3 regions of the Phocaeicola acetigenes genome follow, and region 3 is predicted to be linked to each of the others. Evidence: riboswitches for the same ligand, from Rfam matches in the RefSeq annotation. Region 3 holds a riboswitch; each other region holds the start of a gene.
What was found. A riboswitch is a leader RNA that binds a small molecule or an ion and turns the genes downstream of it on or off. The one in region 3 is predicted to bind cobalamin.
Positions count from the first base shown of each region.

Region 1: linked by a shared signal. The riboswitch ahead of O6P32_RS11850 (DUF5074 domain-containing protein) and the one ahead of O6P32_RS04970 (TonB-dependent receptor plug domain-containing protein) in region 3 are both predicted to bind cobalamin.
Region 2: linked by a shared signal. The riboswitch ahead of O6P32_RS11055 (TonB-dependent receptor) and the one ahead of O6P32_RS04970 (TonB-dependent receptor plug domain-containing protein) in region 3 are both predicted to bind cobalamin.

Region 1 covers NZ_JAPZVM010000011.1:109,965-117,622, reverse strand. The annotation lists gene O6P32_RS11865 (hypothetical protein) at 1-792, opposite strand, end outside; gene O6P32_RS11860 (hypothetical protein) at 898-1,770, opposite strand; gene O6P32_RS11855 (hypothetical protein) at 1,879-2,727, opposite strand; cobalamin riboswitch at 3,615-3,815, shown strand; gene O6P32_RS11850 (DUF5074 domain-containing protein) at 4,049-5,488, shown strand; gene O6P32_RS11845 (DUF5074 domain-containing protein) at 5,504-6,763, shown strand; gene O6P32_RS11840 (OmpA family protein) at 6,835-7,554, opposite strand; gene O6P32_RS11835 (metal ABC transporter ATP-binding protein) at 7,647-7,658, opposite strand, start outside.
Region 2 covers NZ_JAPZVM010000010.1:29,042-36,699, reverse strand. The annotation lists gene O6P32_RS11055 (TonB-dependent receptor) at 34-2,046, opposite strand; cobalamin riboswitch at 2,100-2,308, opposite strand; gene O6P32_RS11050 (SusC/RagA family TonB-linked outer membrane protein) at 2,541-5,315, opposite strand; gene folK (2-amino-4-hydroxy-6-hydroxymethyldihydropteridine diphosphokinase) at 5,416-5,892, opposite strand; gene queA (tRNA preQ1(34) S-adenosylmethionine ribosyltransferase-isomerase QueA) at 5,908-6,963, opposite strand; gene truB (tRNA pseudouridine(55) synthase TruB) at 6,985-7,658, opposite strand, start outside.
Region 3 covers NZ_JAPZVM010000003.1:91,891-99,548, forward strand. The annotation lists gene O6P32_RS04965 (YncE family protein) at 1-1,799, opposite strand, end outside; gene O6P32_RS04970 (TonB-dependent receptor plug domain-containing protein) at 1,811-3,847, opposite strand; cobalamin riboswitch at 3,951-4,151, opposite strand; gene O6P32_RS04975 (phosphoribosylaminoimidazolecarboxamide formyltransferase) at 4,220-5,398, shown strand; gene O6P32_RS04980 (SusC/RagA family TonB-linked outer membrane protein) at 5,743-7,658, shown strand, end outside.

The sequences.
Region 1 (7,658 bases), on a different contig from region 3:
TACGATTACGGATTTATTCATCCATCGGTCGATTTGTTGCTCTTCGTCTATGTATCTCACTTTGAATGTGGCTTCATTGGCATAATCTATGCACATCGCTGTAGGATATGGAATTCTGTTTAGTAGGGTAAAAGGAAGGATGCACTCTTGTTCCTCTGGGGTAAGGAAGAACTGTTTGTCCATCTCGTTCATGTGTATTTCAAATCTGCCTCGTGAAAGGTTATAGGCAAAGAAGCGGATGTGGCCATTGTATTTGTAGCAGACAAATGTATGTTCTGTGGCAGTATTGAAAGCTCTATCCATGTCTACATAAATGTCGTATGGATAACTTTTTTGTGGTTGAATATCTTCCTGGAATCCGTTACGCGCAATGGTGGTATCACAGTAGATAAAGGTGTTACTGAGTGGGCAGTTTTGTAGTTTACCGTCATCATATATTGTAAACAAGTCTCCATAGTTTCCTTGTTCATCTTGTGTACATAGTGTTTTCCCATTAGGTACCACTGTTAGCCTAAACCAATATTGCTGATTTGCATCCCGCTGTACCACCGCCTTACTCAAGTCGTCAAATAATCCATAGGCGTATGTATGAAGACTGCCCAGCCTTACAGATATCCCGTAGAGTGTGTTTCTGTCTGTCAGTACTTCTTCTCCATAATCATTTATCAACTCTCCGCTGATATCGGTAAATGAGGTTTCTACGAGGTTTGGCTCATTACACGGGTTGTCATCGTCTTTGCACGCCCATAGCAGCAAAGGAGAAAATAGTAAAATAAGTGTTTTCTGTTTCATGGTTTTGTATTTTTTAATTTGATTGCAAGGTAGATAAAGGTTTTGAGTTAGAAAAATCGGATGCTTAGTTTAACGCGAAAGTTTTTTCAATCTTCATTATAAAGGTTATATTTGATTTTTTGCTGAACAGTCGATTGTAATATCATATTCCTGTCCTCTGCTGAAGTTTCTTTCAACATAAAGTTCATGCCATCCTGCGTGAGGGGAGTTGTCCTGGTAATAGATTTCAGCTCCGATTGTTTCTTCGTGATTATCGGGAAGTCCATGATCTGTTGTCCATGTAGTACAAGCCCATTCAATGGTTTGCTCCGGATGTTCGGGAGTGAAAGTAAACTGTCTGGCCGGATGCCTTCGGATGTCGATGGTAAGCTCCCCGGAAGGAGAGGTGAATTGAACTGCTTTCACATTCATTATAATAAATCCACGTTTTGCATTCAGTGGGATAACCGAATCTGTTTCTGCCAGATAGTCAGAGATTCCTGCTTTATATATTTTATTATAAAATGGAAATACAAGACAACTGAATTGACAGAAATGATACCGCGAATCATAGATGAATGAATTGCTCAACGGGCAATTGGTATATTCACTGCTGATAGCCAAGTCTTCTCCTTTGATAAAGACATCTCCGTAAGCATTCTCTTCGGGGGAATAGGTACAGGTTTGCTTTCCGTTTGGAGCGATAATGACTCTTATTTTGTATTTTACTCCTTTTTGTAGCTTGACTTTGGCTAAACCGATGTCGTCGAACAATCCATAGGCATAGGGAATGCCCCAACTGTCTTTATCGGGATATAATATCTCGATACCATATAGATTGTTTTTATTGTCGGGTATGGAAGAAGGATAATCCTTTGTCCATTCTCCGGTCAGTTGAAAGGTTGCTTCTACATAGTCATTGGCTGGGCATTGTTCATCGTCTTTGCATGCCCATAGCAGCAAAGGGGAAAGCAGTAAAAAGAATAATGTTTGCTTCATAAGTCTGATGATTTGGAATTGATTTAAAAGATAGGAAAAAGAATTGATAATCAGTTTTCTTCATCTCTCTTTAACGGTATATTTAACCGATATTTATCCGGTTTTAGCTTAGTTTGTAAACTCATTCACATCCAGCAGACAGATGTTTAGTTCGTCTCTGTGTACAATTACGGATTTATCCATCCATCGGTCGATTTGTCGTTCTTCATCTATGTACCTCACTTGGAATGTGGCTTCACTGGAGTAACTATCACACATCCATGTAGGATATGGAATCACTTTTAATATTATGGTAAAAGGAAGAATAGATTCTTGTTCCTCCGGGGTAAGGGAGAACTGTTTGTCCATCTCGTACATTTGTATTTCAAACCTACCTCGTGAAAGGTTATAGGCAAAGAAGCGGATGTATCCATTGTATTTAAATGTGGTAAAAGTATGCTCCTTCTCTTTGTATGCAAGTGCATCATGACTTACATAAATATCGTAGGGATAGCTTGATATAGGTAATAGGCTTTCCCGAAATCCATTTACTTCCATTGTAGTATCACAATAGATAAATTCATTGGTAACGGGGCAGTTTTCTATTTTCCCGTTACCGTGTATAGCAAATAAGTCTCCATAATTCCCATTTTCATCGTGTGAGCATCGTTGTTTACCATAGGGTACAACGGTTGTATTTGCCCAGTACTGTCGGTTGGCATCGCGTCGTACAATTGCTTTACTTAGGTCATCGAATAGTCCATAGGCATAGGTTTTCCTGTTCTCCAATCGTACAGTAATTCCGTATAGTGTATTTTCATCTTGCAGGATGTTTTCACCATAATCAATAGTAAGCTCTCCTTGAATTTGGGTGAGAGAAGTTTCCATATAGTTTGGCTCATTACACGGGTTGTCATCGTCTTTACATGCCCATAGCATGAAAGGTACGAATAATAATATAAGTGCTTTCAGTTTCATAGATTTGTGGTTTTTAATCTAATTGCAAGGTAGATAAAGGTTTTGAGATAGAAAAATCGGATGCTTGGTTTAACGCGAGAGTTTTTTCAATTTTAACTATAAAAACAACCAGTTTGTCTTTGTATGCGATTACGGATTTATCCATCCATCAGTCGATTGATCGTTTTTCGATTACGTATCTGCTTTTTCTTGAAAAATAAAATGTTTTGAAAATCCGGTTTTCTCTTTCATAAAGTCTGATTTTTCAGTTTTTCGCTAACTGATACTTTTGTAATTTAATGAATTTTAACAGGCAAAAAAGAGGAAATAAATCAAAAAAAGGACTGTATACATGCTTTATAATATGTATTTAGGGGATGAAACAAAGGAAAAAAGGACTCGTAAAAGAGGGTTTTGATACTTGTATCGGTGGGTGACGATACTTGTATCGTGAGCTTACGCTATTAGTAACACATGCCAACGGTATTAATAGTGTAAAAAAAGGGGATTAAAAGAGGTTTTTATTCCTGTTTTTTAGCAGAGTGGAGTGTTTTTTCTTCTCTTTTAAAAGATGTATATCCGGGTGATAAAAAGATGTGATTCTTGTTGTGTGAGAAGATATTTGTTGTGTAATGCATGTGTATTGTGTAACCTGTACGGATAGGTAGTGAATTTTCTGTCTTTTTGTATTTGGGTATACCCCCAAAAAAGTGGAAATTTGCAACCGGACTTGCCTTTGAGTCTAAAAAGGCCTGTTTTAGGGGACTTGAATTGACATTTTGATAAATGTATATTCCACTGAAGTGAGACACTTTCATTTTGTCATTTTACGGAAAAATTGGAAAAAGAAAAATGCCAATGGGGCTTTATTTGTCCGATTAAGCTTTTGTGTATATCCAAAATATTATATCTTTGTTGCCGGAAATGGTTCCGTGTGTCTGTTCGGACAAGCGGATTAAAAGGGAATCAGGTGGAATTCCTGAACAGTCCCGCTGCTGTAAGCTCCTTCAACTCTTCGGAAATAGCTTATGCCACTGATAACTGAACAATATCGGGAAGGCTCCGGAGAGGGGGTAAGTCAGAAGACCTGCCATCATACAAATTTAACTGCACTCGTGGGATAGGCAGTTAAGACTGAATTTATACAATTAATTTTATCAAGTAGGTGTGACCGGAAATTTCTGGTCTTCGTGCTGCTGTGTGTATTTCTGACAGGGAATACTGTATGCCTGTGTGTACAAAACAGGCGGGATGGCTTGTGCTGATTATTGCCGGCGATTTTGGAGGATTGATTGTGTAATGTCATTTTTTATAAAAACAGATTTTTATAAATAATAGTATTATGAATTTTATTGGATTTGCAAGAAAAGCCGTCCTTATGGGGCTTATGGTATGCATTGCCCTGTGTATGGGGGCTTGTTCGTCGGAAAATGGTACTGCAGGAGCAGGAACCTTGAAGTTTGATTTAAACATTGTGCAGGAGGGTACTGATCCTTTGTTTGTGGTGCCGGGACAGGATATGGTGCTGGAATATTCGGGAGAAAATATACAGACGATAGAAGTGGGAAAGCTGTCGGCCGGATGGACTGCAGAAGTGGATTATGAAGCATCTAAAATTGTACTGAATGCTACTGCTGAGGCTGAGAAAGAAGCGAAAATTGAATTTAAGGCGAAAGGTGGAGATGGTACAGAGCAGGTAAAAGAGTTGAGCTTTTATAACCTGAATTCGTTTAATGATCCGAACGGGGCTTTTGTGCTGAATGAGGGAAATATGACTACAGAGAATGGTTCGTTGGGATATATTACTCCGGAAGGTTATGTGATTGGTGATGCATATAAACTGGTGAATGGTACCGAACTGGGAAATGTAGCGCAGGATATGGCGTTCTACAACGGGAAGATTTATGTCATATCGCAGAATGGAAACAAAAATGCGGTGGGAGAGTTATTCGAGAATGATGGCACGCTTGTGGTAATGGATGCGAAAACGTTGAAAAAAGAAGTGACTTTTTCTAGAAATCAGTTGGAAGGACTGGACTGGCCTACACATATCGCTGTTCTTGATGAGAACCATATATATATTCGGGATAATAAAGGGGTGTATCGTCTGGATATGGGAACGGGAAGAATTTCTTTTGTAGAAGGTTCCGACGGAGCTCCTAAGTCGCGTTTTGTGGTAATGGGAGGTAAGGTGTATACATTCCAGAATAAAAACTATATGTGCAATATCCTTGAAATCTCACCGGAATCGGATAGTGTTTCTAAGATAAGTTTGCCTTATTCGGCTCCTTATAAGAGTTTGTATAGTATTGAGAAAGCCGGTGAGGGGGATGTATGGCTTACTGCGACTGGATTTGGTAAATATTATGTGGCTAAGTTTAATCTGGCTACTAAAGAGCTGGACTCTCGGGAAATTGGTTCGGAGCCGAATGTGGGAAGTGCAGGGGTGTCTTTCTGTGTAAAAGATAATATGATTTATTATGCCAATGGCACTACACTGTATCGTATGAAGTTTGATGAGGCTGCCGGAGAGGAACCGGGTGAAGAGGAAATGCTTTGCGATCTTAATCTGCTTGATAGTAATGCAGGACTGTTGTATAACGGACTGGCTGTTCATCCGGTGACGGGACATGTATATGCAAACTCTATCAAATCGTTCCCCTTGTTTACTACAAATCAGATCTGGGTATTCGATTTTGAGACCAGCGTAGACTCTCCGTTTGCCAAATATGAGAATTATACACATTTCCCGGCAGGAGTCTTTTTTTATTCTGAAAATTAATTTATTGTATTGGTTATGAAGAAGTTATTTTATCGTGCTTGGGCTGTATGCATGCTGGCTGTAGCAGTATCGGGATGTTCTGATGATTTGTCGGAGGGTAATTCCGGCGGAGTTGGGAAAGAGGAAATCTTGGGCGGTTATGCCGACCCGAAAGGGGTGATGATATTGAACCAGGGAGCTCCCTCTTCGCAAAATAGTTCTCTGACTTTCATTACTCCGGAAGGTGAAGTGGAGGATAACGTGTACCGTAAGGTAAATGGCTCGGCTTTTGGAAATTATGCGGAGGATTTATGGATGTATAACGGTAAGTTCTATATCGTAAGCGACGGGCTTTTTGAACCTAATGGGGAGAAAACCGATGGTGAACTGGTGATTGTGGATGCTGTAACATTGAAACTTGAAAAGGCTTATCAGATAGAAGATTTGAAGTTTCCTCGGCCGGAAGGAAGTCTGGAGGAAGATGAAATGCTTTCGCTAAGTACTCCTTTTTCCAATATTGCTGTATTGGATGAGAAGAATGTATTTTTTGCCGAAGGACAGGGAATGTTCCGCTTTGATACTACTACGGGAGAGCTGAATCTTATTGAAGGGGCTTATAATTTTGGTAACCAGGGAGGAACTATTGAAGAAGTGGCTTCAACAAGAGGTATCTTGAGAGTGGGAGACTGCCTGTATTGTGGGGGTGGAGGTTTCTGGCAAACTACAAGATTGTTTGAGTTTGCTAAAGATAAGAATGAGGTGAATAGGGTTTTGCCTGATTTGAATGGTGATTTTATTAGTGGAATCTGCCAGACGGGCGAACGTGAGGTGATGCTTGCTACTTGTGGAAGAGGGGGAGAAAAGAAGTCTTACCTTATTTTTGTCGACCTCGACAGCTGGAAGGTAGTGAAAGAGGTGAAGATTGCGGAGGATATTTCTGCTGAATTCTTTAATGATTCGGGAATTACAAAGGCTGGAAATTATATTTATTATGCAGCCGGGGGAACGACTATCCGTCGTTTGTCGCTCGAAACCTGGAAAGCGGAGGATTGTATCGATGTGCTGAAAGATGCGCCCGAAGGGATTCATCTGAACTGTAATGTGACTGCAGATCCTTCTAATCAGTATTTGTATGTGGCTGTATCGGATAAATACAGTGAATCGGAAATTCCTACTTGTAATTATTTGCTGATTTATGATTGCAGTGGAGCAAAACCGGTATTGGTGAATAAGATTATGAATAAGACAAGTTATCCGATAGGAATATATCCGATGAATAAGTTTTACAGTAAATAAAGATACGGGGTAAACTGGAATTATCGGTATAAAAAGAAATAGCAGCGGGAACTCCCGCTGCTATTTCTTTTTTATTTTAATGTGCCGGCTTCTGCCTGCTGAATCATCTGCTGGCTGGCATACATGTATACTTCTACACGGCGGTTTTGACGGCGTCCGGCTTCGGTACTGTTGTCGCCTACAGGATTGCTCTCGCCCATTCCTTCTACTTTCTTAATCTGTGAAGCAGAAGCACCGCATCCTAAAAGATAGCTGGATACGCTCTGGGCACGTGTCTGGGAGAGTTCCATGTTCTTCTGTGCACTTTGGGCTGCTGTACAGTTCTTCCATCCGGTATTGTCGGTATATCCGTAGATTGCGACATCCATGTCAGGGTTCTGGTTCAGAACATTGTTGGCAAACTTGCTTAATGCCGATTTGGCTGAGGTACTGAGATCGGCACTGCTTGTATTGAATAGAATACCGGAGTCGAATGTAACTTTTACTGCCTGTAAGCCGTTGTTGTCGGTTACCTGTTCTACTTCTGCGCCTTGAATTTCTGCGGCCTGCTGGGCTGCCTTATCCATTTTCTTTCCGATCAAGGCTCCTGCGCCTGCACCTACTGCAGCACCTACTGCTGCTCCAATGGCTGCTCCTTTTCCGTGTCCGATTACACCTCCGAGAATGGCTCCCATGGCAGCTCCGCTACCTCCACCAATCATACTTCCTTTGGCTGTCTTGTTCAAGGAAGCACATCCGCTTAATATTAAACTTGCGCTTAAAAACAGCGCCATACAGTTTCTTGCTTTCATAAGTCGTATCTGTTTAGTTTGAAACTGCAAGATACGGTAATTTGAGTAAATGTCCTAATTTTAAGAGGATAAAATACGGTTTTAAGGGTTGCTTAACCGTTGTG
Region 2 (7,658 bases), on a different contig from region 3:
ATGGTGGAATAATTTTATAAAGTCCGTTTTCATTTAAAAAGTATATTGTGCAATGAGTTTGAAATTGATACCCGGCATAGGATAGCAAATCACCACTTCGTATTGCTGGTTGAACAGATTGTTGATTTCTAATGTTAGTTTCAAGTCGCCCGGACCGATTCGCTGGGTTTTGGCTACCGATAAGTCGCTGGTATACCACGGCAGCTGGTAATTGGCCAGAATATTGGCTTGCGACGAATACCGCTCTCCTGTATAGATAAAACTATAGTTGGCTTCCCACGAGCGCCAGTTGGCATTTACTGCTGCCGAACCGCTATGCCAGGGAATGTAAGGTATCTGTCCTCCATAGAACTCATCGTAAGGGTCGGTGAAGTCCTGTGCTTTTTGATAGGTATAGTTGATTCTTCCGTTCAGGCGGAACTCTCTTCCTATTTGCCATCCCGTTTGCAGGGCAGCGTCAATACCTCGTATTTCCACTTTTCCCAGGTTAATCATTGTCCACCGGAAAAAATTGGAAGTCGGTGTAGCTATAATTTTGTTTTCAACTTCGTTGTAATATACGTCTGTCTGTATTTCTATGTAGCGAAGCCAACTGTGGGAAAAAGATTTGCTATAAGTAAATCCCAGATTGTACTGGTTTGTATACTCAGGGTCCAGATCTACATTTCCTACAAAAGTATAATACAAGTCGTTCAAGGTTGGCATTCGAAAGATACGCTTGTAAAAGCCACGGATATTCAAGTCAATTGATTTGAATGGCTGATACGAGGCGACTACAGCTGGAGTCCATTCCTGTTTGTTGGGGGCCGATTCGTTTTCTGTCCGGACTTTATCGTGTACAAAAGTTCCAAGCAGGCTGGCCTGTGCTTTAAACCGGTCGAGTGAAATGGCTGTGGCAGCTGCTATCAGTCCGGTATGCCGGCGAGGATATACAAAGTCCTGTAAATCGGCATTCAGTAAATTGAACTGATAGTCGGCAGACACGCTGACATCCCATCCCGGTAAAATGGTAAACCGGTTTGCAGCCGAAGCATAAACTTCCTGTTGGTAATAATGATTGTTGGTATACATCAAAGATTCATCTTTGTTCGGGTCTGCCAGATAATGCAAATAGTCGTAGGCATATTTTATGTTGCATAACAGGCTGTACCGGGACGAAAAATCTTTTTTGAATGTACCCTGTGTGAAAAAATTAGTATCCCACTGACGGTCTTCGTGTGAGAACTTGTTGCGTACAATGGCACCGGGATATCCTCGCTCGGAGTTATACAGATAGGCTTTTGCACGCCAATATCCCTGGTCTATTTTTCCAAACAGTCCGCCTTCTACGCGCAGAGCCTGTACATCACCATTTTGACGTACAGCGGTAGTATCGTATCCGTCTTTAGTCTGATAGCGGAATTTATATTTTCCGGTGGTATACATATACTCGGCACTGAGAGAGCTGTAAAGTTTGTCGTGAATTTTCTGCTCCCATAATATGGAGGGATTGACTACTCCAAACGAACCGGTCTTAAAGGTTGTCTTTACATGGTAACGTTCTTCGTTTTCAAACTTTGGGGTACGTGATTGTAAATAAATAGAGCCGGCAGAGCCGAAATCCTTTGCAGGTTGGAAAATAGCACTTTTCTGGCCGTTGTACAGTGTAACCGATTCCATGTTGTCCAAAGAGAATCGTCCCAGGTCTACGGTACCGTTCTGTGCGTTACCCAGTTCAATGCCATCGTAGAATACCCCTACATGATTGGTTCCCATGCTTCGGATGTTTACGGTTTTCAGACCTCCTACTCCTCCGTAATCTTTGATTTGTATTCCGGAGAAATAACGCAATGCATCGGCCACATTATGTGAGCTGAGGCGCTGCAATTCGTTTCCGGACAGTTGCTGTACGGGAATAACTTCTTTTTGGAAAGTACGTGCCGTTACTACGACTTCTCCCAAATGTTGTAGGCTATCCAGCTTACTTTGTGCATATATAGAGATACAATGTCCCCATACAAGGATACACATCAGCCAAACGGCACGCATGATGGTCTGCTTATACATGTCGGTTCTTATAAAATGAAAAAACAGGCAACAGTTTCCCTAACCCCAGAGGGCACTGAGCAAATGAATGATGGCAGGTCTTCTGACTGACTCCCTCTCTGAAACCTTCCCAATATAGCCATTGTATATCAGTGGTATGAGCATTTTTCAGAAAGTTTGGTATAGAGCTTTACAGCAGCGGGACTGTCCGGGATTTTCACCCGATTCCCTTTTAATCCGTTTCCTAGAACAAGGATGTGGAACCAATTCGTGAGCAAATATAGAAAATAAATGAAATAGTTGTATCTTGTTTGATGTTTTATCTCGTTGGATACTTAAACAGGAAGGGTGTCTCATTGTAAGGGTACGTCCGTCTCACTATAAAGAGACGAGTGTCCCACTGCAAGGAGACAGGTGTCTCCTTGCAGTGGGACACTTTATACGACTAATATTACTTACTCTTCTTGAAGAGTCTTTTCTATCAGTTTACTGTGTCAGCTAAATTGTTTTTTGAACTAAAAGTCCATGCTGACAGAAAAACCGAGGTTGCGCAAACTGGGCAGGTTGAAATAATCTATTCCCTGCATGAAGTTGCCCATACTGGCCGTACTCATGGGGTCGAACGGCGCTTTGTTGTAAATCATGCACAGATTGCGTCCTACAAACGAAACCTTGATACTCTGTATCCAGTTTACCCAACGGTGCATAGGAATGGTATATCCTACCGAGAGTTCTGCCAGACGCACATTGGTAGCGTCGTATATATAGGCTGCTCCTACCCCCTCCAGACCAGTTACATAATTATAATATTGCTTGGCTGGGATAAGCTGCTGTCCTACCCATACACCGCCGTTGTTACGTGCATCAGCAGTAGCCTTCGATACACCGTACTGGTCCATCATCGCCTGAGTGAGGGACAGACCTTTTCCTCCAAAGTTTCCCTGTAGAACGAAACTTAAGGCTATTTCTTTCCAGTTGAAGTCGTTGCTCCATCCTATCTGATACTTGGGAGCAGCATTACCGGCATAGGTGTATTCATTGTTTTTTTCCGGTAACCCGTCGCTCCCGATGACAAGGTTTCCTTTGCTGTCGGTGCGGAATGCGCGGACGTATATGTCGCCTATGGAGCCGCCTTTTACAAGTTTTTCCTGTGCGATAGGGTGATAAGAAGTTATCATTTCAAACGATGGGATATCTGTTTCTGTTCCATCAGAAGAGATATTTGTAAAGTCTTTTATCTTGTTCTTATTTAGTGTGTAAGTAAGGTTGCTATTCCATTCTACAGGACCTAAGGGCTGTTTGAGTTGGAGAGACATTTCGACTCCTCTGTTTTCGATAGTGGCATTCATTAACTGGTTATAGTTCGCTTGTTGGGTCAGTGCTACACTGTGAGTGGTAGAGGTATATAAAGTAAGAGATAGGTTCAACCGGTTTTGGAACATTCCTAAGTCGATGCCGGCTTCGTACGATTTGGTGGTTTCGACAGGGCTTTTTCCTTGTGTTAGTGCCTCGTAGTCGAAGTTTTGGTTCTTTTGCCACAGTCCTTCTATCAAGGCATACTGATGGGTAGCTCCAGTCTCGCTGTAATCGAAGCGGAGTTTAGTGAATGACAGAATATCGGAGCGAATCGCAGAAAAAGCTGTGGGAATAAAGGCTATTCCGACAGAGGGATAAAATCCATCGGTTTCCGAATAGAAAGTGCGGTACTTGAAATCATTCCATTCTTTCCGTCCGGTAGCATACACGTAAAGCATGTCTTTAAAGCCTATCTGCAAGGAGGCAAAGAGACTTTTCCTTTTATCTTCGAATGATTCGGAAACACTGTTTTTCAGCGCATCATCAATATTGTCGGCTGAGAATCCGTTGGGTTGGATCAGACCTCCGTTGAGCAAATCGAAATCGTATTGCCGTTTCTGTATGCTTCCTCCTAATAATGCATTGAACGAAAATGCTCCTATGCGATGGTGCAGGTCAAGGGAAAGGTCGCTGTACAGTTGGTGCAGGTCGGCTTTATTTTCCCCGTACAGTCCGTTTTCCGAGTTGATGAGATAGGCACTGGTCGATGCGTAAAGTTCTTGTGCCTGCTTTATTACATCTTTATCATAGCGTACGCGGGCGGAGGCAGAAAGCCAGGGGGTAATGTCGTAACTGATACCGATATTGCCTAAGAAACGGTCTTTCTTATTGAGAAAGGTGTTTCGGTTGATAATCCAATAGGGATTCTGCCACTCGGAATACGGCCAGTATTGGGCATAGTAATCTTTATCAGGGTCATAGCGTTCGTACCAGGGAACACCGGTAATTTGTCCATATTGATTAGGTCGGAAGTTCAGACATTCCGGATAGAGGTAAACGGGAATGATAGGGTTAAAATCGTCTCCGTGCGACAGCATATTCTGTTCTTTGGTGCGCATATACATTAGGCCGAAATCAATATGCAGCTTGTTGTTCAGCAGATGGGTGCTGTTGCGGAAAGTCAGGTTGTAATGGTTGGAGAGATTGTTTTCTATCAGTCCGGTGGCATGCTGTGTGGCAGCCGAGAAATAGCTTTGGTTGATGTCGGTACCGGCAGAAAGACTGACATGATTCTGAATGGTGTGTCCGGTACGGTAGAAGTCGGAAGGATTCCAGGTGGGATCTCCGGTATCCGAAGCTGTATTCCACTGATAATACTGATTCTGAAATTCCGGCATGACGAAAGGCTTGCTGAACGTAGTGCTTTGAGACACATGAATGGCAGGCCGGTGGGTAGCCTTCCCTTTCTTGGTGGTGATAAGAATGGCACCGTTGGCGGCATCGCTTCCGTACAGTGCGGCTGCCGACGGACCGGAGAGAATAGAGACATCTTCTATATCTTCGGCATTAAGAGAAGCAATGGCATCGGCGGTCAGCCCGTATCCGGTGTAGATAGCCGAAAGGGTATTGGTGGAAAGCTGGGGGAAGGGAATTCCGTCGATGACATACAGCACATTGTTGTTTCCCCAAATACTGCGTGTACCTCTCATTCGTACACGTACTCCTGCTCCTGTTCCGGCAGAGCTTGGATTGAGAGTGGCACCCGTGGTTCTTCCAATCAGTGAATGGAGGAAATTGGCGTCTTTTACTTGGGTTAGTTCATTCCCCTCTATCTTTTGAATCTGGAAAGGGAGAGTACGAAGGTCTTGTGCACGACCTAAAGCTGTAGTTACAGTGTCTGTATGGGCTACTTGTGTTTCTTGTGCAAATAAAGAATTTGCCGATAGGAATGCTCCTGCATAATAGAAAAGGAACATTAAGCCAGATGTCTTCATAACATTGCGTATAATAGGTTTTCTAAGGGTACGCAATATCGGAATTTTGACAGAATTTTACAACTGTTTAACACCTCTTTCTTTGTGATTGCGATGCAATTTATTCGGATTCAGTGAGCAAGAGTTTGTTTAGTTCGGAAAGAGACTGATGAAGAACAGGATGAATGAAATCAGGAGCAATTTCTGCCAAAGGTTCCATTACGAAGCGACGTTCCGTCATCAAGGGATGCGGAATGGTAAGTTCGGGAGTCTGCAGTGTAAGATTATTGTACAGCAGGATATCAATATCTATCGGACGGTCGGAATATACTCCTTGTACAGATTTCTGTTTTCGTCCCATTTCCCGTTCTATTTCCTGTGTAAAGTGTAATATATCAGTAGGAGATAATGTGGTTTCTATACAAGCTGCCGCATTAAGGAAGGTATGCTCGGAAACGAATCCCCATGCAGCGGTTTCATAAAAAGAAGACAGGGAAATTACTTTCCCTATCTTCCTGTTTATTAAATAGACGGCAGTACGTAAGTTTTCTTCTTTATTGCCTAAGTTTGTACCTAAGCCTACGTATACTTTTGCCATGATGCAGTTGTGTTTTTATTTGTCTAAAATCAACATGGCATCACCGTATGTTCCGAAGCGGTAATCTTCTTTCAATGCGGTGTTGTAGGCTTCCATAATCAGTTCATAACCTCCATAAGAACATACCAGCATCAGCATGGTAGACAGCGGCATATGGAAGTTGCTTACCATAGCGTTGGCTACAGAGAAGTCGTAAGGAGGGAAGATAAACTTGTTGGTCCATCCTTCGAATTCTTTCAAATGTCCGTCTGTACCTACGGCAGTTTCGATGGCACGCATCACTGTAGTACCTACGGCACACACACGGCTGCCACGGTCTTTGGCCTCGTTGACAATGCGGCATGCTTCTGCATTGACAAACATCTGCTCTGAATCCATTTTATGTTTGGTCAGGTCTTCTACATCAATGTCGCGGAAGTTGCCCAAACCGGCATGCATGGTAATGAAAGCGAAGTCAATACCTTTGATTTCCATACGCTTCATCAATTCGCGGCTGAAATGCAAGCCTGCGGCAGGGACAGTAACTGCTCCTTCGTTTTTAGCAAAGATATTTTGGAAACGCTCTTCGTCTTCAGGTTCTGCCGGTCGTTTGATAAATGGAGGCAATGGGGGTTCTCCCAGTGCATACAAGGCTTTTTTGAATTCATCGTGTGGCCCGTCGTACAGGAAGCGAAGGGTACGTCCGCGTGAAGTGGTATTGTCGATTACTTCGGCTACCATCGAATCGTCATCACCAAAATACAATTTGTTTCCGATACGGATTTTGCGGGCCGGGTCTACCAATACATCCCACAAACGCAGTTCTTCGTTCAGTTCGCGCAACAGGAATACTTCAATACGGGCTCCGGTTTTTTCTTTGTTTCCATACAAACGTGCAGGAAAGACTTTAGTATCATTGAAGATAAATACATCCTTGTCATCAAAGTAGTTTAAAATATCTTTGAAGATTTTATGTTCAATTTCTCCGGTAGCTTTATTGACTACCATCAGACGAGATTCATCTCTGTATTTTGCCGGATGAAGGGCGATACGTTCTTCCGGTAATTTGAATTTGAATTGTGATAGCTTCATCTTTTGCGTTCCTTTCTTTCCTTAATCGTTTATAACTTCTATTTCTTGTTTCTCGAGCCATTCCGGGAAGTTTTCTACTTCCATGCAATCTTCAAGTCTGACCTCTCCTACTCTTGTGCGTATGAGTCCTGTCAGATGGGCACCACTGTTCAACGCTTCACCAATGTCGCGTGCCAGCGCACGGATATATGTGCCTTTGCTGCATACTACCCTGATTTTTATTTCCGGCAGGTTACATTCCAGCAATTCTATTTCGTCGATGACCAGTGTTTTGGCTTTCAACTCTACTTCATCTCCTTTTCTTGCCAGGTCGTAAGCACGTTTTCCGTCTACTTTGCAGGCTGAGAAAGCCGGTGGTACTTGTTCGATGGTTCCTACGAACTTTTTCAGCACTTCTTCTACCAGTTCCCGGGTAATATGTTCGGTAGGATAAGTCGCATCAATTTCTTTTTCCAAATCGAATGAAGGAGTAGTAGCTCCCAGTTGAAGGGTTGCTATGTACTCTTTGGTGTGGTACTGGAATTCCTCGATACGTTTGGTCGCTTTTCCGGTACATATAATCATGACTCCTGTAGCCAGCGGATCGAGTGTTCCGGCGTGTCCTACCTTAATCTTTTTTACGCCTAATTTTCGGCTGATGTGATATCTTATCTTGTTGACAACCGCAAACGATGTCCATCGTAACGGTTTGTTGA
Region 3 (7,658 bases):
GTATCATTCGGATGATTATCGGCATACCCCCAATCATATGCATATTCTATCCACATTCCGTTTTCCTTTACTGCATTATCTTTCAGACGAACTCCGGTAAAGGTCATTTCATCCTTCTCTATCCACAACGGATAGTACGACTCCTGTACATGGGCAAAATTGCGTAATACATAACCTTCATTACCCTGATTATCGGTCCAGCGCACATCCGAATCAGCCGGATTGGGCCGATAATACGTAATCTGATAATTGCGGATTTCAGAATCCTTGCCGTACTCGCTACCGGCCAGTTCGTACCATGTATCATCGGGAATTCCGTTTCCGTTTACATCTTTTGCTACCATCACAATACCCGGTTCCGCACTTCCTCCCGGCCGGTTCTGCCATGCATTGGGGTTATAATAGGCGTTACCATGAATCTTAAAATCGTATGCCCCCTCTATATTAGGAATAGGTTGCTGGAATCCAACGACAATATATCCCCCAAAACCTCCCAACGAGAGTAATGAATGTTTCTGTAAACGTTCTGTGGCATACTCCAAGACTTGTGCCTCTGTCGTAAACCCATCTTTATAGGCTGTAGTTGTAGTATTTACAAACTGTCCGGGTGCCGGACGATATTGAAATACTTTATTGGCATACGGAGTAGGTGCATCGGGATCTTCCGGCTCTTCCGGATCCGGATTATCAGATGACACATCCCGGAATATAATCGTATTCGGGTTCAATCCTACTTGTTTCAATCGGGAAAGCAATTTCCCTTCTGGAGAAAAACAAAGTACATCTCCTTCTAATGTATAACTATAAGCTTCGGATATATACACATTGCCACTATACGGATTGACTTCGATGGCATAAGGAGTTTCTATCCGGGTATCATCGGTAATAAATTCCTCTCTCAAAACTCTACCTTCCGTCAGACTGAACATCTTAAATCCGGTTTCCTGAGTCTGATAATTATAGTTATACAGATAAGCTACATCATTGTTTATGGCAAAATTCAGTACTTTTTCATTGAAAGTATTCGTAACACAATCCGTCTCTGCATCAATTTGCACAAACTGATAGTTTCCGGTTTCGATATGTTCTCCCCGCGTTACTACATACACTTTATCTTCTGGTCCGGCAAGAATCTTTCCCGGATTAGGTCCCACTTCTATCTTTTTCAATTCAGTAAACGAAGCCAAATCTACAACGGATACCGTACGGTCTACCCCTATTCCTTCTGTATCCAGTCCACCGGAATTGGACACATACAGTTTCCCATTCTGCACACAAAGGTCATCTGCATTACGTCCCACTTCTATCACTCCATCTACTTCCAGAGTATTCAAATCAATACGACTCACTGTTCCATCGAACGAACAGACATAAGCTTTCCCTCCTTGAAACGCTATGGCACGAGGCTGACGAGAACTACCATTTTCACATAATACAGGAATCTGCTTGACAGACAATCCGGTATACAAGTCTATCACCTCTACTGTGCTTGAAACATTAACCACAATGTAAAGCCTGTCATTATACACTGCCATATCATTGGCCGTATCTCCCAAACCCCGATTATTCATTGCAAGAAAATAATCGCGTACATAAGAAGAACTGTTAAACGAGTAACGGTATAATGAGCTGTTATTCAGATTAAACAGACCTTCGCACAATACATACATTTCGGCCGTTCCGGTTTCCTGTATAGAACCACCATCTGCATAGGGTTTATCTTCCATGTCATCACACGACATACACAGAAACAATACACAGGAAAGAAGTAATATTATAGTTGTTCTTTTTCTCCTCATTTTTTCTTTCTTCAATATTTTATGCCTACAGTTAGCCGAAACGAACGTCCCGGCATAGGAAAGTTCTTCACAATCTCATAATTTTTGTTCAAAAGATTAAGCACTTCTATCCGTAAAGAAGTAGTCATTTTTCGAAAACGGAAGTCACGGTATGCAGAAACACTATGATCTGTATATCCATCAAGTCGATTCTTGGTGATATTCTGTCCCAGAACATAACGTTTTCCAGAGAAAAGCATTGCATACGACAAGTTCACATAGGGTGTTTCCAGTACAGCCTGCCCCGAACCCGATACACGTGGGGTATAAGCAATCTGATGTTTATAAGTCATACTCTCGGGAGAATCAGGATTGGAACTGGTGACATCGAGAGCCCGCTGATATGTATAATTTCCGGAAAGAGTCAATAAATATCCCTCAAATGGCGTCAGACAAATATTGGCAGTGACATCTATGCCTTTAATATCAACCTTGCCTAAGTTCACCATACTCCATATAAACAGGTTTTTGGTAGGAGTAGCTACTATCTTATCGGTTACCCGATTGGCATAAGCATCAACGGTAGCCGACAAAGAAGAAACCAATCCCTCAAATTGTTTACCATAAGTCAGACCGATATTATATTGCTGCGCCTGCTCCGGTTTCAAGCGAATATTTCCAGTCTGCCCGTAATACAAATCATTGAAACTGGGCAAACGGAATATATCCTTATAAAAGAAACGTATTCTAAATTCTTCTCTGGGAAAAGGCTTGAAAGATGCACTGAAATAAGGGCTCCACTTCCGGTGTCCTCCCGCACTGCTTCCGACCGACACATCCTCGTTGATAACAGTTGCCAATACTGAAGCCGAAACTGTCATCCATTCATTTACGTATTTTCCAGCCAGGGCAGTCAGCCATGAATAACGTACCGGCTTAGCAAAATTATGTAAATCAGCATTCATCCGGTTGATACTTCCGTCAGTTGAAAGTGAAAAAGAAAGATTATCGAATGCCCGATACAGAGCTGAAGCTGAGACATAATACTCCTGCTGGTAATAATTATTTTCCGATTGTCCGGTACTCCCCTTATAATCCGGATCTAAATAACGCTGGTAACTCCAGTTCCATTTGGCTGAGGCCTGAACCGCCCATCGATGGTTCAATTCCTTTTTATAATGTCCCTGTACAAAAACATTCTTATCCCATAAATGCTGGGAGGCATAATCATAATAATAGGTAGTAGCATTAGGCAAGCCTCTCGACGACTGATAATAATATGCCTTGAGGCGAAGTTGTTCTTTATCCGAAAAATTCCCAAAGACATTGACCTCAGTCCGCAAATTCTGTACTTCGGTATTCTTTCGTTTTTCCCTGCTATGCTGATCATCTTTATCCCCATAATATAAAGTATACGGATAACGACCATCAGACGACATCCATTCTCCTTGAGCTGTCAGACTCCATTTGTCCGCTAATTGCTGCTCCCAATACAATGAAGGATTAACAAGTCCCCAAGAGCCCGTCTTCAGAGTACCTTTCAACAAAGAATTCTTCCCGTCCTCAAAATGAGGAGTTAAGGTTTGAATACTCAATGTCCCAGCTGAAGCAAACAAACGAGCTGGCTGAAAGATTTGCTCTCCCTGTCCATTATTCAATACTAATTTATCTACATTCTCCAATGAAAATCGTCCAAGGTCAATCTGTCCTGTCTGACAATCAGTCACTGCAATTCCATCATAAGAAACAGCAGTATGCTGAGCACCTAAACTGCGTACCGAAACAGTCTTTAATCCACCAATACCTCCATAATCTTTTACAGTAACTCCAGAGAAATGTTTTACCGCATCTGATACCTGCATTACATTTAAAGCTTTTAACTCTTCAGCAGAGAGTATCTGAACAGGGGCAGTTGCACGAACTTCCCTTATCTGATAACGGTCGGTTACTGTTACTTCAGGAATAGTGTATACTCGGGCTGTATCCAATACAGTTTGTGCAAACGAAGACCCCGTTACACTACTTATCCCCAATCCTGCAAGCCATATGATTTTAACAATACGCTTCATGCTGTTTTTCAATTCACTACAAACAAAAACAGCTTTCTTCCCCTAATATACGAATGAATGAAGATATAAAAACGAAAAATTCATTCTACGCTTTTTCCTCGAAAGCTGCGAAAAATATATGGCAGGTCTTCTGACTTGTTCTTATCAGCAAACGCCTTCCCAAACGAATTCAGTGGCATAAATGTCTGCTAACCTTATTATATAGAACTTACAGCAGCGGGACTGTTCAGGACTCTCACCTGATTCCCTTTTAATTGGTTTCGAAAAGAAATACGAAACTCAAACCATATGTAGCAAAGGTAAGAAAGTTTTTCAATAAGCAGAAAAAATTCCATATTTTTGTAAGAAAATCAATCTTAAATATATCAAACTATGATGAAGGAACTAGAATTAAAGTATGGTTGTAACCCCAACCAAAAACCGGCACGTATTTTCATGAAAGAGGGAGAACTTCCTATTGAAGTACTGAATGGACGTCCCGGTTACATCAACTTTTTAGATGCTTTAAACGGATGGCAATTAGTGAAAGAACTGAAAGAAGCCACTGGTATGCCTGCCGCAACTTCATTCAAACATGTCAGCCCGGCAGGAGCAGCTATTGGCCTGGAATTGGATGATACGATGAAACAAATTTATTTCGTAGACAATCTTCCGTTGTCTCCTCTGGCTTGTGCTTACGTACGTGCCCGTGGCGCAGACCGCATGTCTTCTTACGGCGACTTTATTGCACTTAGCGACATCTGTGACGAAGCAACAGCCCGTTTCATCAATCGTGAAGTTTCCGACGGAGTAATTGCTCCCGGATATACAGATGAAGCACTGGAAATTCTAAAAAACAAACGTAAAGGAACTTACAATGTAATAAAAATCGATCCGAACTACCAGCCTGCTCCCATCGAACGCAAAGATGTATATGGTATCACTTTCGAACAGGGACGAAATGAAATCAAGCTCAACAGCGACGAACTGTTCAGCAACATTCCGACTCAAAACAAGGAATTTCCCGAAGCGGCAAAACGTGATTTGATGATTGCTCTTATCACCTTAAAATACACACAGTCCAACTCTGTATGCTACGTAAAAGACGGACAGGCAATTGGTATCGGTGCAGGACAACAAAGCCGCATTCATTGTACAAGATTGGCAGGAAATAAAGCTGATATCTGGTATCTTCGCCAACATCCCAAAGTATTGAATCTTCCCTGGATAGAAAAAATCCGACGTGCAGACCGCGATAATACTATTGATATCTATATCAGCGACGACCATGATGATGTGCTGGCAGAAGGAACATGGCAGCAGTTCTTCACTCACCGGCCGGAAGTCCTGACCAGAGAAGAAAAACGCGCCTGGCTGAATACATTGAAAGGCGTATCCTTAGGTTCTGATGCATTTTTCCCCTTTGGAGATAACATCGAAAGAGCTCATAAAAGCGGAGTTGAATACATAGCCCAAGCTGGAGGATCTGTTCGCGATGACCATGTAATTGCAACCTGTGACAAATATCACATCGCAATGGCCTTCACAGGTATCCGATTATTCCATCATTAATACCACTCCTAAATGCAGCTGGATTTTCATCTTAATCATATGAATTCCAACTGCATTTATTTTTACAAATTCTTTTTCTCATATATTCCCCTTAAATAAATACAATATCCTTTATTAAAAAAAACACACAATCGTTTTCAATATTTAAAACATTACGTATATTTGCAACGACATCAAAAAAAGCCTTAATAAATACAAATAAAAAGAACCTTAACCGCAACTAAAATGAAAACACATTTTACAATCCAGTTCTCTGGGTAAAGAGAACGTACATCCTTCATGGACCTGTAAAAAACAGGATATCAACATTCAATTATCAAATAATTTTAAATCAAACCAAATCTATGAAAAGAAGCAGATTTTCACAATTGCTATTGCTTTTGCTGATGACTTCCGGTAGTGGTGCAGTTTATGCAAATGCCAATAGCTCATTAGGTTTCAATGGTTTACCCGTGTCCCAACAAGCCAACAAAATTACAGTTCAAGGTTCTGTAGTAGATGCAAAAGGAGAGCCATTAATTGGTGTAAGTATTCTTGAAAAAGGTACAACTAATGGTACTATTACAGATTTTGATGGTAATTTTACTTTATCTGTAAGTAAAGGTGCTACACTTGAAATCTCCTACATTGGTTATAAGACATTAAGTTTGACTGCGAAACCAGACTTTGGCAAAATTACAATGAAAGAAGATACCGAAGTATTGGATGAAGTAGTTGTAACAGCATTGGGTATCAAACGTGCTGAAAAGGCATTGAGCTACAATGTGCAACAGGTTAAATCAGACGAATTAATCCGTGCTAAAGACGCCAACTTTGTTAACTCTTTGAATGGTAAAATCGCAGGTGTTACAATTAATAAAAGTGCCAGTGGTGCCGGTGGTTCTACACGTGTTGTAATGCGTGGTGCAAAATCTATTGAAGGTGACAACAACGCTTTATATGTAGTAGACGGTATTCCTTTGTTTAATACCACATTAGGTACTGGTAGTGACGTCTTGGGGGATGGAAGAGCAACTACTGAAGGTATTGCCGACTTCAACCCTGAAGATATTGAAAGTATCTCTGTATTGAGTGGCCCTTCTGCAGCAGCGCTTTATGGTAGTAGTGCTGCCAACGGTGTAATTTTGATTAACACCAAAAAAGGTAAAGAAGGAAAACTTCAGATTTCATTCTCTTCTTCATCCGAATTCAGTAAAGCCTATATGACTCCTGAATTCCAAAACACTTACGGAAACAAAGAAGGTGTATTCGAAAGCTGGGGTAACAAACTAGCTACTCCTAACGATTATGATCCGAAAGATGATTTCTTCCAGACTGGTACTAACTTCATTAACTCATTGACATTAACTACTGGTAACAAGACTAATCAGACTTTTGCTTCTGTATCATCTACCAACTCTAAAGGTATTGTTCCAAACAACACTTACGATCGTTTGAACTTTACTATTAGAAATACCTCCACTTTCCTGAATGACAAATTACAATTGGATTTGGGAGCATCATATGTAAAACAGAAAGACCAGAACATGGTATCACAAGGACAGTATTGGAACCCTGTAATGGCTGCTTATCTGTTCCCACGTGGAGAAAATTGGGAAGATATCAAAACTTTCGAACGTTATAGCGACAGCCGTAATATTCCAGTACAATATTGGCCAGTTAGTGATGCAACTTACGGTAACCAGAACCCATATTGGACCGCTTATCGCAACTTGAGTCCAAGTGAAAAGAGCCGTTATATGTTCAATGTAGGTTTGACCTATAAGATTTTTGACTGGTTGAATATATCTGGACGTTATCGTATGGATGACTCATACATCCGATTTGAAAGAAAAATCTATGCAAGTTCATACGATGTCTTTACAGAAGGATCTCAAAAAGGTTTGTACGAATATAATGATTACAAAGACCGTCAGGAATACGCAGACTTCATGGTCAACATCAATAAGAACTTCAAGGACTTCAGTCTTTCTGCCAACTTAGGTTACAGTTACTCTAACTACTGGTCAGAAACTAAAGGATATAGAGGTCCACTGCAGTTAGTACCGAACTTGTTTGCAGTTAGCAACATTGATGCAACTAAAGCTCGTCCTATCGAAGACGGTGGATTCAGCCGTGTACGTAACAACGCTATTTTTGCCAACGTTGAATTAGGTTGGAAGAGCATGTTGTATTTGACCTTGACAGGACGTAATGACTGGAACTCACGCTTGGTTAACACTGGCAATGAATCATTCTTCTATCCTTCAGTAGGTTTGTC